DNA from 2 places in the Paenibacillus sp. RS8 genome. Region 1 is predicted to be linked to the other one. Evidence: a T-box and tRNA genes for the amino acid it is inferred to sense, from the RefSeq annotation. Region 1 holds a T-box; the other holds one or more tRNA genes.
What was found. The T-box of region 1 lies ahead of pheS (phenylalanine--tRNA ligase subunit alpha). A T-box ahead of a tRNA ligase gene usually reads a tRNA of that ligase, here a tRNA-Phe.
Positions count from the first base shown of each region.

Region 2: it encodes a tRNA-Phe, which carries the amino acid that the T-box ahead of pheS (phenylalanine--tRNA ligase subunit alpha) is inferred to sense. The anticodon was not compared.

Region 1 covers NZ_CP168131.1:3,530,267-3,535,066, forward strand. The annotation lists gene yjfF (galactofuranose ABC transporter, permease protein YjfF) at 1-925, shown strand, start outside; gene ACDZ28_RS17155 (ABC transporter substrate-binding protein) at 1,039-2,073, shown strand; T-box leader at 2,260-2,546, shown strand; gene pheS (phenylalanine--tRNA ligase subunit alpha) at 2,607-3,641, shown strand; gene pheT (phenylalanine--tRNA ligase subunit beta) at 4,020-4,800, shown strand, end outside.
Region 2 covers NZ_CP168131.1:4,929,273-4,934,072, forward strand. The annotation lists gene ACDZ28_RS23415 (GNAT family N-acetyltransferase) at 116-613, shown strand; gene ACDZ28_RS23420 (GNAT family N-acetyltransferase) at 619-1,152, shown strand; T-box leader at 1,240-1,480, shown strand; tRNA gene ACDZ28_RS23425 (tRNA-Phe) at 1,534-1,606, shown strand; tRNA gene ACDZ28_RS23430 (tRNA-Phe) at 1,625-1,697, shown strand; gene ACDZ28_RS23435 (CD3324 family protein) at 1,800-2,066, shown strand; gene sleB (spore cortex-lytic enzyme) at 2,114-2,755, opposite strand; gene ACDZ28_RS23445 (YdhK family protein) at 2,932-3,486, shown strand; gene ACDZ28_RS23450 (phosphotransferase enzyme family protein) at 3,685-4,668, shown strand; gene ACDZ28_RS23455 (AAA family ATPase) at 4,744-4,800, shown strand, end outside.

The sequences.
Region 1 (4,800 bases):
ACTGTTTCTGGCCATGTTTGCTGCAGGTTCTTTCCGATATACCGGTTTTTTCTCTCTGCAGGTACTGATGAACCTTTTCGTGGATAATGCCTTTCTGCTGATTACCGCCATCAGCATGTCCTTTGTCATTCTGTCCGGAGGTATTGATTTGTCCGTCGGCTCAATCATCGCTCTTACAACAATGGTGTCAGCGAGCCTGATTCAGCAGCAAGGATGGTCTCCAGCAGTCGTTATTCCGCTAGTACTTCTTATGGGAGCCGTTTTTGGATCGGGAATGGGAGCCATTATCCACTATTTTAAAATTCAGCCTTTTATCGTGACTTTAGCGGGAATGTTTTTGGCTCGTGGATTGTGCTATGTAATCAGCATTGATACGATAACGATAGATAACGCTTTCTATACGAATGTAGCGCAGACCAAGATCACGCTCCCGGGTGGCAGCTTTATTTCAATTAGTGCTATTGTTGCGTTGATTGTCACAGCCGCCGCTATCTTCATCGCGCATTATACGCGATTTGGCCGCAATGTGTACGCTCTTGGGGGAAACGAACAATCGGCGTTGCTGATGGGGCTTCCGGTTGCGCGAACCAAAGTGCTGGTATATGCGTTTAGCGGATTCTGTTCAGCTTTGGCTGGCGTCGTGTTCACATTCTACATGCTATCGGGATACGGGCTTCATGCAGTTGGTTTTGAGCTTGACACGATTGCTGCGGTTGTCATAGGTGGAACGTTACTAACTGGAGGCGTCGGTTATGTCCTTGGTACCTTCTTCGGTGTGCTAATTCAGGGCGTAATCCAAACCTTAATCAGTTTCGATGGTACACTCAGCTCCTGGTGGACCAAAATTGTTATCGGTCTGCTGCTCTTCACCTTTATCCTGTTTCAGAGAATTCTTAGTGCAAGACGTTCTATCCTAAGGCAGTAGCAGTTGCTCTTACTATAGAATTGTTGCTACAATTACCATCGGGCTCCGTTTTCTTGGGTTCCCGATAGTATTCGTTTATAAATGCAACCGTTACCAAAATGGGGGAGAGTTCAGTGAAAGCAGGGAAATGGATAGTCTGCTTAGTGTTTGTGTTCCTGACTGGCTGCTTCGGAGCAGGGGTCAGGAGTGCCGAACCTTCGCTCAGGCCTACGGAAATCCCCTTGAAGATCAATAATCCTCCGCAGGCAGATCTGCCTGCAGCCAAAACTATATTACTCGGATTCTCCCAGTTGGGCTCGGAGAGTACATGGAGAGCTGCAAATACGAATTCCATTAAGGAGGCAGCTCGGGAAGCGGGCATTTCACTAATTATGAAGAATGCTGAGCAATCTCAGCAAAAGCAGGTGGAAGCCATCCGTTCATTTATGAAGAGCAATGTAGATATCATTGCAATTGCCCCTGTTGTGCAGACCGGATGGGATGATATTTTAGAAGAAGTAAAGCAGGCAGGCATACCCGTCATCATTCTTGACCGTTCTATTAATGTGCAAGACCACTCACTTTATGTGACCTGCATAGGCTCTGACTTCTTTGAAGAAGGGGTGAAGGCCGCTAAATATATGCTGGACAAAATGCGGCATCATACCGGACAAATCAAAATTGCCGAACTTCAGGGTACTATCGGATCCACCCCTTCAATTGACCGCGGACGCGGGTTTCGGGAGACGATAAAGGGGCGAAATACCTTTGAAATTACACTTACCCGCCCTGCGGATTTTACTAAGGCAGGAGGGAGTAAGATCATGCAGGAATACCTGAGCCTGCCTCAAGATGAGTGGCCGCAGGTGCTGTTCTCCCATAATGATGACATGGCCGTTGGTGCAGTTGAAGCCATTGAGGAGGCCGGACTGAAGCCGGGTACTGATATTATAATAATTTCAGTTGACGGGACACGCCGTGCCTTTGAACAGATGATTGCCGGGAACATTAATGCTGTCGTTGAATGCAATCCGCTCTTGGGTCCTTTACTAATGCAAGCTACCCAAGAGATTATGTCGGGCCGGACCCTCCCCAAACGTATGGTTCCAGCAGAAGATATTTACCCTCAGGAACTGGCCGCAATGGAAGTAGATAACCGGACATATTAACCAGATGATAAAAAGCTTTCGCTTTGAGGTGTTCCTTCCGGGGGTGCAGCTGGAGTCAGAAGCTAGCTTAAAGCCAGATCAAAATTGACCTAATTATGCTTGAACTTGTCAAAACGACAGATTTTGCATATAATAAATAGATATATCTCTTACATTAAAGAGATACCTGACAATTAGATTGAATTGTGAAATGCATTGATGGAGAAGAGTACACAGTGCCTGACTTACAGGGAGGAGACGTCGGTGATTGAGAGCGTTTCTAGGAAACAGAGCTGTCGAAGTTCACTCCGGAGCAGTTCCTTGAATTCCTTAAGATTGCCTTGCAAGGAAGCGTAGGGGAAACCGGTCACAGACCGTTATTTCTGTATAAAGTGAGATAGGTATCTGTCCAGCCAAAAGAGGGAATGAAGCTCTTAAGGGGAACAGATCAGCTTATCTAACAAGGGTGGTACCACGGTCTTTTCGTCCCTTACCGGGAGGAAAGGCCTTTTTTTGTTGAACTAGACAATGATTGAAGGGGGCTGTACACGGCCATGAAAGAGAAGTTGGAAGCATTGAAGGTAGAGGCACTGGCTAAGTTGCAGGAGGTTATGGATCCACAGGTTCTGAATGACCTAAGAGTGAAGTATCTCGGTAAAAAAGGTGAGCTTACAGAAGTTCTACGTGGTATGGGAGGACTTAGTGCTGAGGAGCGTCCGGTTATCGGGCAAGTAGCGAATCAGGTGCGTAGTGCGATTGAGGAGATTATTGGAGCGAAGCAAGAGGCATTTCAACAACAGGAGACACAACAGCGTCTGCAGGCTGAAAAAGTCGACGTAACCCTGCCGGGCCGACGCATGCAGCAAGGGGGCATTCACCCGCTTAGCAGAGTGGTTCAGGAAATTGAGGATATTTTCATTGGTATGGGTTACCGTGTGGCTGAAGGTCCTGAAGTGGAGACCGATTATTATAACTTTGAAGCCCTAAATCTGCCTAAGAACCACCCGGCTCGTGATATGCAGGATTCCTTCTATTTGACGGATGATCTGCTCATGCGTACTCAAACGTCTCCTGTACAGATTCGTACAATGCAGGCTATGAATGGTGAAGTTCCGGTTAAAATCATCTGCCCGGGTAAAGTATTCCGCCGTGATGATGACGATGCAACGCACTCCTTCCAGTTCCATCAAATCGAAGGTTTGGTTATCGGAAGCAACATTCGGATGAGTGACCTGAAAGGTACATTGCAGCAATTCGTGCAGGAGATGTTCGGCCCGAATACAGGCATTCGTCTTCGTCCGAGCTTCTTCCCGTTCACCGAGCCTAGCGTTGAAGTGGACGTAAGCTGCTTCAAATGTGGCGGCGATGGTTGCAGACTGTGCAAGCAAAGCGGATGGTTAGAAATTCTTGGCGCGGGTATGGTGCATCCAAATGTTCTGAAAATGGGTGGCTATGATCCTGCTAAGTATAGCGGCTTCGCATTCGGTATGGGTGTTGAGCGGATTGCTATGCTTAAATACGGCATCGATGACATTCGTCATTTCTATAACAACGATATGAGTTTTGTAAAGCAGTTCAAGGGCGTTTAGATTTTTGGTGGGCGAGCTGGCTGACGGGTTAGGAGGATGGATTTTGGAGCATTTGATTTCATGTTGTAAAAAACCTATTAAGCTAGGATCGGAAAGGAATTTTGGAACTGTAGGAGCGATAGCGACCGCCTGAAAGCTTTCCGTAGGAAAGCTAGCATCGTAAGCATAAGCTTTGTCCCCGGATTTCCACCGCGAAGAGCGGTTTAGATCAAGAAATCTGGGGACAACAGCGGCCGGAAGTCCAAAGATTCCTTGCAGGGACCGCTCTTAATAGTGTTTTGCAGTTGAAATTGAGAGCTCTTAATCAAGCCTCCGACTGGAAGCAGATCGAACGGCAAGTAGATAAATACATCTGAAACATAAAGGAAGTGAGCGGACATGAAAGTATCAACCGGATGGTTGGCTGATTATACATCGATTGAAGGAGTAACCGCCGAAAAGCTAGCGGAGAAGATTACCGCTGCCGGCATTGAAATTGACGGAGTAGAGCGCCGTAATAAAGGGATTTCGGGCATCGTAACCGGCTATGTGAAATCGAAGGAAAAGCATCCTGATGCTGATAAGCTGAACATATGTATCGTGGATGCAGGTCAAGGTGAAGATCTGCAAATCGTCTGCGGCGCAAAAAATGTGGCTGAAGGACAAACCGTTCCTGTAGCTCTTGTAGGCGCTAAGCTGCCAGGGCTGGATATCAAAAAAGCAAAGCTGCGCGGAGTATTATCGCAAGGGATGATCTGCTCAGCTAAAGAATTAGGCCTGAACGATAAATTGCTTCCTAAAGAGCAACAAGAAGGAATTCTTGTGCTTCCAGAGGGAACAGAGATCGGTCAAGATATTTCAAAGTTGCTGGGTTTAGATGATGAGATTCTGGAATTCGATCTGACTCCGAACCGTTCAGATTGTCTAAGCATGATTGGTGCTGCTTATGAAGTGAGCGCGATTCTTGGACGCGAGATCAAATTGCCTAATCCAGCAGGCGAAATCATTGAGATCAGCGGAGCAGCTGCTAAATCTATTTCCGTTAAGATTGAGAATGAAGAACTTTGCAGTCACTACGCTGTTCGTTATATCTCGGGTGTTAAACCTGCAGCATCACCGCTGTGGATTCAGAATCGTCTGATGGCGGCAGGGATTCGTCCAATTAACAACATCGTAGACA
Region 2 (4,800 bases), 1.4 Mb from region 1:
AGATGAATAATGACTTTATATAAAATTCAATTCAAATCAAATATGGCATATAACTAGAGTGACGTCGTGATTATACTAAGTACAGAAGTAACAATAATGAACCAAACGTGGGGGTATGATGGAAATTAAACTTGTTCCAGTAACGTTTGAAGATAAAGCGGTACTGTCTAATCTATATCAACTTTACTATTATGATTTCAGTTTATTTACGGATCAAGATGTGAATCAGCATGGAGAATTCGAGGTGGATATTGATTATTTTTGGGAAGGGGATCATCGATGGAATCCTTATCTGATCGAGGTTTCAGGAAACTTAGCTGGATTTGTGGTTGTTCTTTTTGAAAACTTAGATACAGACCCAGATCCAACTCATGTGATCTATGACTTTATGATTTTGCAGAAATACAGAAGAAATGGAATAGGTACTGCTGCCGCAATAAAAACACTTGATCTATTTAAAGAAGCTAAATGGAAACTAGCTCAAATGGAAAATAATAAACCTGCCATAGCTTTCTGGCGAAAAGTGCTTAAGGATTATACAAAAGATAACTACACAGAACGTTATTTAAGTGATTGCCATAAATACATCCAAGCATTCGATGGGAGGGAGTGAATGAAATGAAGATCAGCGTAACATTAACTGACAGCACAACGAAGTTTATGATTAATAATCTCTACCCACTATACTTACACGATCTTTCAGAGATATGGGGGAACCTTCCTAATCAATACGGGGTATACGAGGATAATGAAACACAAACGCTGAATGAACAGAATAAAGTCTTCGACATCTGGTGGGAGAAGCCAGGGATTTTATATCCTTATTTAATAAAGGAGGATGGAATTCCTGCTGGCTTTGCATTAGTAGCCACACCACCTCATACACCACCAGGTTGTGAATTTTATTTAAACGAATTCTTTATCCTGCGGCCCTTTCGAGGTACGCGAATCGCTGAACGCGCGGCTAAGGAGGTATTTAATCTTCATATTGGAAAATGGGAGCTACAAACCAATCCCACAGCTACAAATAGGAGAGCCCAGCATTTTTGGAGAAAGACACTAAAAGAATATACTGGTAATAGCTTTCAAGAAGAATGTAAGAAGTCTTTTGATGATGAATTAAAGATGATTTTTAATTTTAGTAATGGATAAAGCTAATCAAATCGAAATGTGGGAATTATTTCTTCTATTGACTTATAGTGGATTAGGGCTTACAATTAGAAAAAATTATATAATAAAACAAATGCTTTGATGGAGAAAAGTAGTTCAATACCTCTTTACAGGGAGGAAACGCCGGAGATTGAGAGCGTTTCTAGAGAAAAGGGTTGATCGAAGTTCACTCCGGAGCAGTCCCTTGAAACCATTGTTGGCAAGTAGAGGTGTACCGGTGTTAACCGTTAAATATTTAAGTGAGAACATTTCTGCTAGTTGTACAGAATAGTTCTAATTTAGGGTGGTACCGCGGCTCCTCGTCCCTTTTCGGACGAGGGGTCTTTTTGTTTCCATTTAGAAGAAATAATTGTATCCATGTAAGGCTCGGTAGCTCAGTTGGTAGAGCATAGGACTGAAAATCCTAGTGTCGGCGGTTCGATCCCGTCCCGAGCCATCTTAACTTTAATAGCAAGGCTCGGTAGCTCAGTCGGTAGAGCATAGGACTGAAAATCCTAGTGTCGGCGGTTCAATCCCGTCCCGAGCCATCTTAATTTTAATAGTAAGCTTTCTATAAAAACAGCCTGTCTGACCATTATGGTTAGGCAGGCTGTTTGTGATCTCATCAAAGTTTAAGGAGCAGAACAATTATGAAATATGTAAATGCAGATACAGTCTTCCCAAAAGAGTTACTACAAGAAATACAGAAGTATATAAATGGTGGTTTAGTCTACGTTCCAAAGCCTGAAGAATTGCATGTGAAATGGGGCGAGAAGTCAGGGAGTAGGAAGTATTTGAAATCAAGAAATATTGAGATCTGCTTGAGGTTTGCTGGTGGCGCAACCGTTGACCAGCTCTCAAGTGAATACTGTCTTTCTAAGGATAGTATTAAGAAGATCGTTTATACTAAAAAATAGCCGTCCAGCCACTAAGGTTGGACGGCTATTACATTTATTTGAAGCGTTTAACTCGCAAATATATGCTTACCAATTTTTAAGTTCTGAGGACGTGACCAGATCCAAGCACTTGTAGCTGTATCTGGATTGAAATAATAGATCGAATTGTTTGTTGGGTCCCAACCACGGACAGCATCAAGTGCAGCTAAATAGGCAGTCCGGTTTGGAGTAAGCCAGTATTGACCGTCAGATACGGCTGTAAATGCACCTTTTTGAAATACTACGTCTTTAATATTGTTTGGGAATTGACTAGATTGTATGCGATTCATAACTACAGCGCCAACTGCAACTTGGCCTTTATAAGGCTCACCGCGAGATTCACTGTAGATAACTTTAGCTAATATGTCCATTTCCTCAATATTAAGCGTATATTTTTTTAGTGCATTCCATGTTTTCGTGCCAGTAACACCATCGGCGCTTAATCCGTAGGCTTTTTGAAATTTAGAAACGGCTGCTTTCGTTTGTGATCCATATACACCATCTAAAGGCTGAGTATAGAAATCCAGAGTCTTCAATCGATACTGAAGATCCCATACATCTCCTGAAGAACTTCCTACGGTTAATACCGGAGCAGCACTAGCAGAACCGATCATAGTAGCCATACTTACCAGACCCAAAAGAAGCAACAAAGTGAATATTTTAGTCTTCATTATAGTAGCCTCCTTTCAGAAAACATTATAAATAACCTTCAATAACGTAGACAACACTCATTTATTGGTAATCCAATTAACGTCTTACAATTTTCAAAATATTATTTTCGGTTTGTGATCTTCTGAAATGGGTAAATTAATAGTCAAAGGCATATAAAACTTCGGAGGTTCTTTATATGAAAAAGCAATTAATTCTACTCATAATCGCCGCTGCTCTCGGTCTAAGTGCATGCAGTAATGATAATAGCTATGGCAATAAGATGTCCTCAAACAATACACAGATGGAACATTCCTCGCACTCTAGCTCAGGTGAGGTACCTGATGATTTGAAGGTGGCGGAGAATCCAGCTTATAAAGTTGGAAGTCAAGCGATCATCCAAACGGACCATATGGAAGGTATGAAGGGGGCTACTGCAACAATAGTTGGAGCTTTTGACACCACAGCGTATATCGTTTCTTATAGACCTACAACAGGCGGATTTCCAGTTACAAATCACAAGTGGATTATTCATGAAGAAATCAAAAAAGCAGCTGACAAACCCTATGAATCAGGCTCAGAAGTCGTAATGGAAGCTGACCATATGAAAGATATGAAAGGTGCAACGGCTCAAATTAACTCAGCTGAACATACTACGGTATATATGATTGATTACACACCTACTACGGGTGGAGATAAAGTGAAAAATCATAAATGGGTAACGGAAGATGAGCTTTCAGCAATAAATTACTAATAGAAATTAAGCTCTTAAGTAATGAAAAATGATCAAGGTAGGAACAGTCATGGACTTTGTTAAAGTTCTAGGCTGCTCCTACCTTTTTGATTGCTTCTTTTATTGGTAGTGAAGTGTTAAAATATCTTTATAAAGCACTTCTATACAAAATATACCATTTTAATTGATATTTTCTTAGAAGGTAGGAGCGTGATTGAAATGCCTAACTGGCAGGTGAAATTCGATGAAGAAATGCTTAAACAAGCTGCACAACAGATTCAAGTCGATTGGACAACGATTAAGTATATTGGTGGTTTTGAAAATGTTGTCTATAGCTTTCCAAAAGATGATCATGAATATATTTTACGTGTAACACATCAGTCTCATCAGGAGCAGGAGATGGTCATCTCTGAACTTGACTTTATGGACCATCTTGCAAAACATGGCGTGCAACTGGCTCGCCCCATTCCCTTTCAGGATGGCAGCTTGGTACAAACGCTATTCAAAGATGAGGAAAGATTTATGATCTGTGTAATGGAGAAAGCACCAGGTGGTCATGTTAATGCTTCCGATCCCAATTGGGGAACGGAGCTTTTTGAGCAATGGGGTGAGGTAACAGGAAGAATGCATGCTTTAACTCTGCAATACAATCCGGAGACTGTTCTGGCAAGACCACATCAGGGTAAGCTAGATTTTGACTTTGCTAACATTGGTACTGTTGAACAGCAGCTTTTTGAAAAGTTGCTTCAAATAAATGATCGGATTAACCAGTTGCCGCGGAATCGAGAAGGCTATGGACTATGTCACCGTGATTTGCATCCGGGTAATTTCTTCGTGCATGAGGGGCAGATCACCGTGTTTGATTTTGATGATTGCGGATACGACTATATGGTGCATGATATTGCCATTGCCGTTTATTATTCGACCATCTTTGGGGATTGGCGAAAACCGGAGGTAGAGCAGAGTAGAACTTCTAGTCTTGCGGCAGCCATGCTGACGTCTTTTATGAAAGGGTATAATCGAGAGTATGCACTCGACAATAAATGGCTAGAAGAGCTCCCGCTCTTTATTGAGAAGCGCCGACTGGAATTAGTGCTTTTGTTATTTCAAGAGTTTTCGGAGTCACAGCGTGAGCAGGATAGAGAGTGGCTTGCCCGTAATATTCAGGATGCCCTAAATGACAAAGCTTGTTTAGAGCTTTAATAAATCCTTTTGAGTAGTTTTTAATAAATTTAGAATAGATAATGAGGATATATCATATAAAAAAGGAGCATTTATTTGAACCTAGCAACTCCTGTAACACCTATTCAGCTTATGCAAGTACTTCTAAACGTT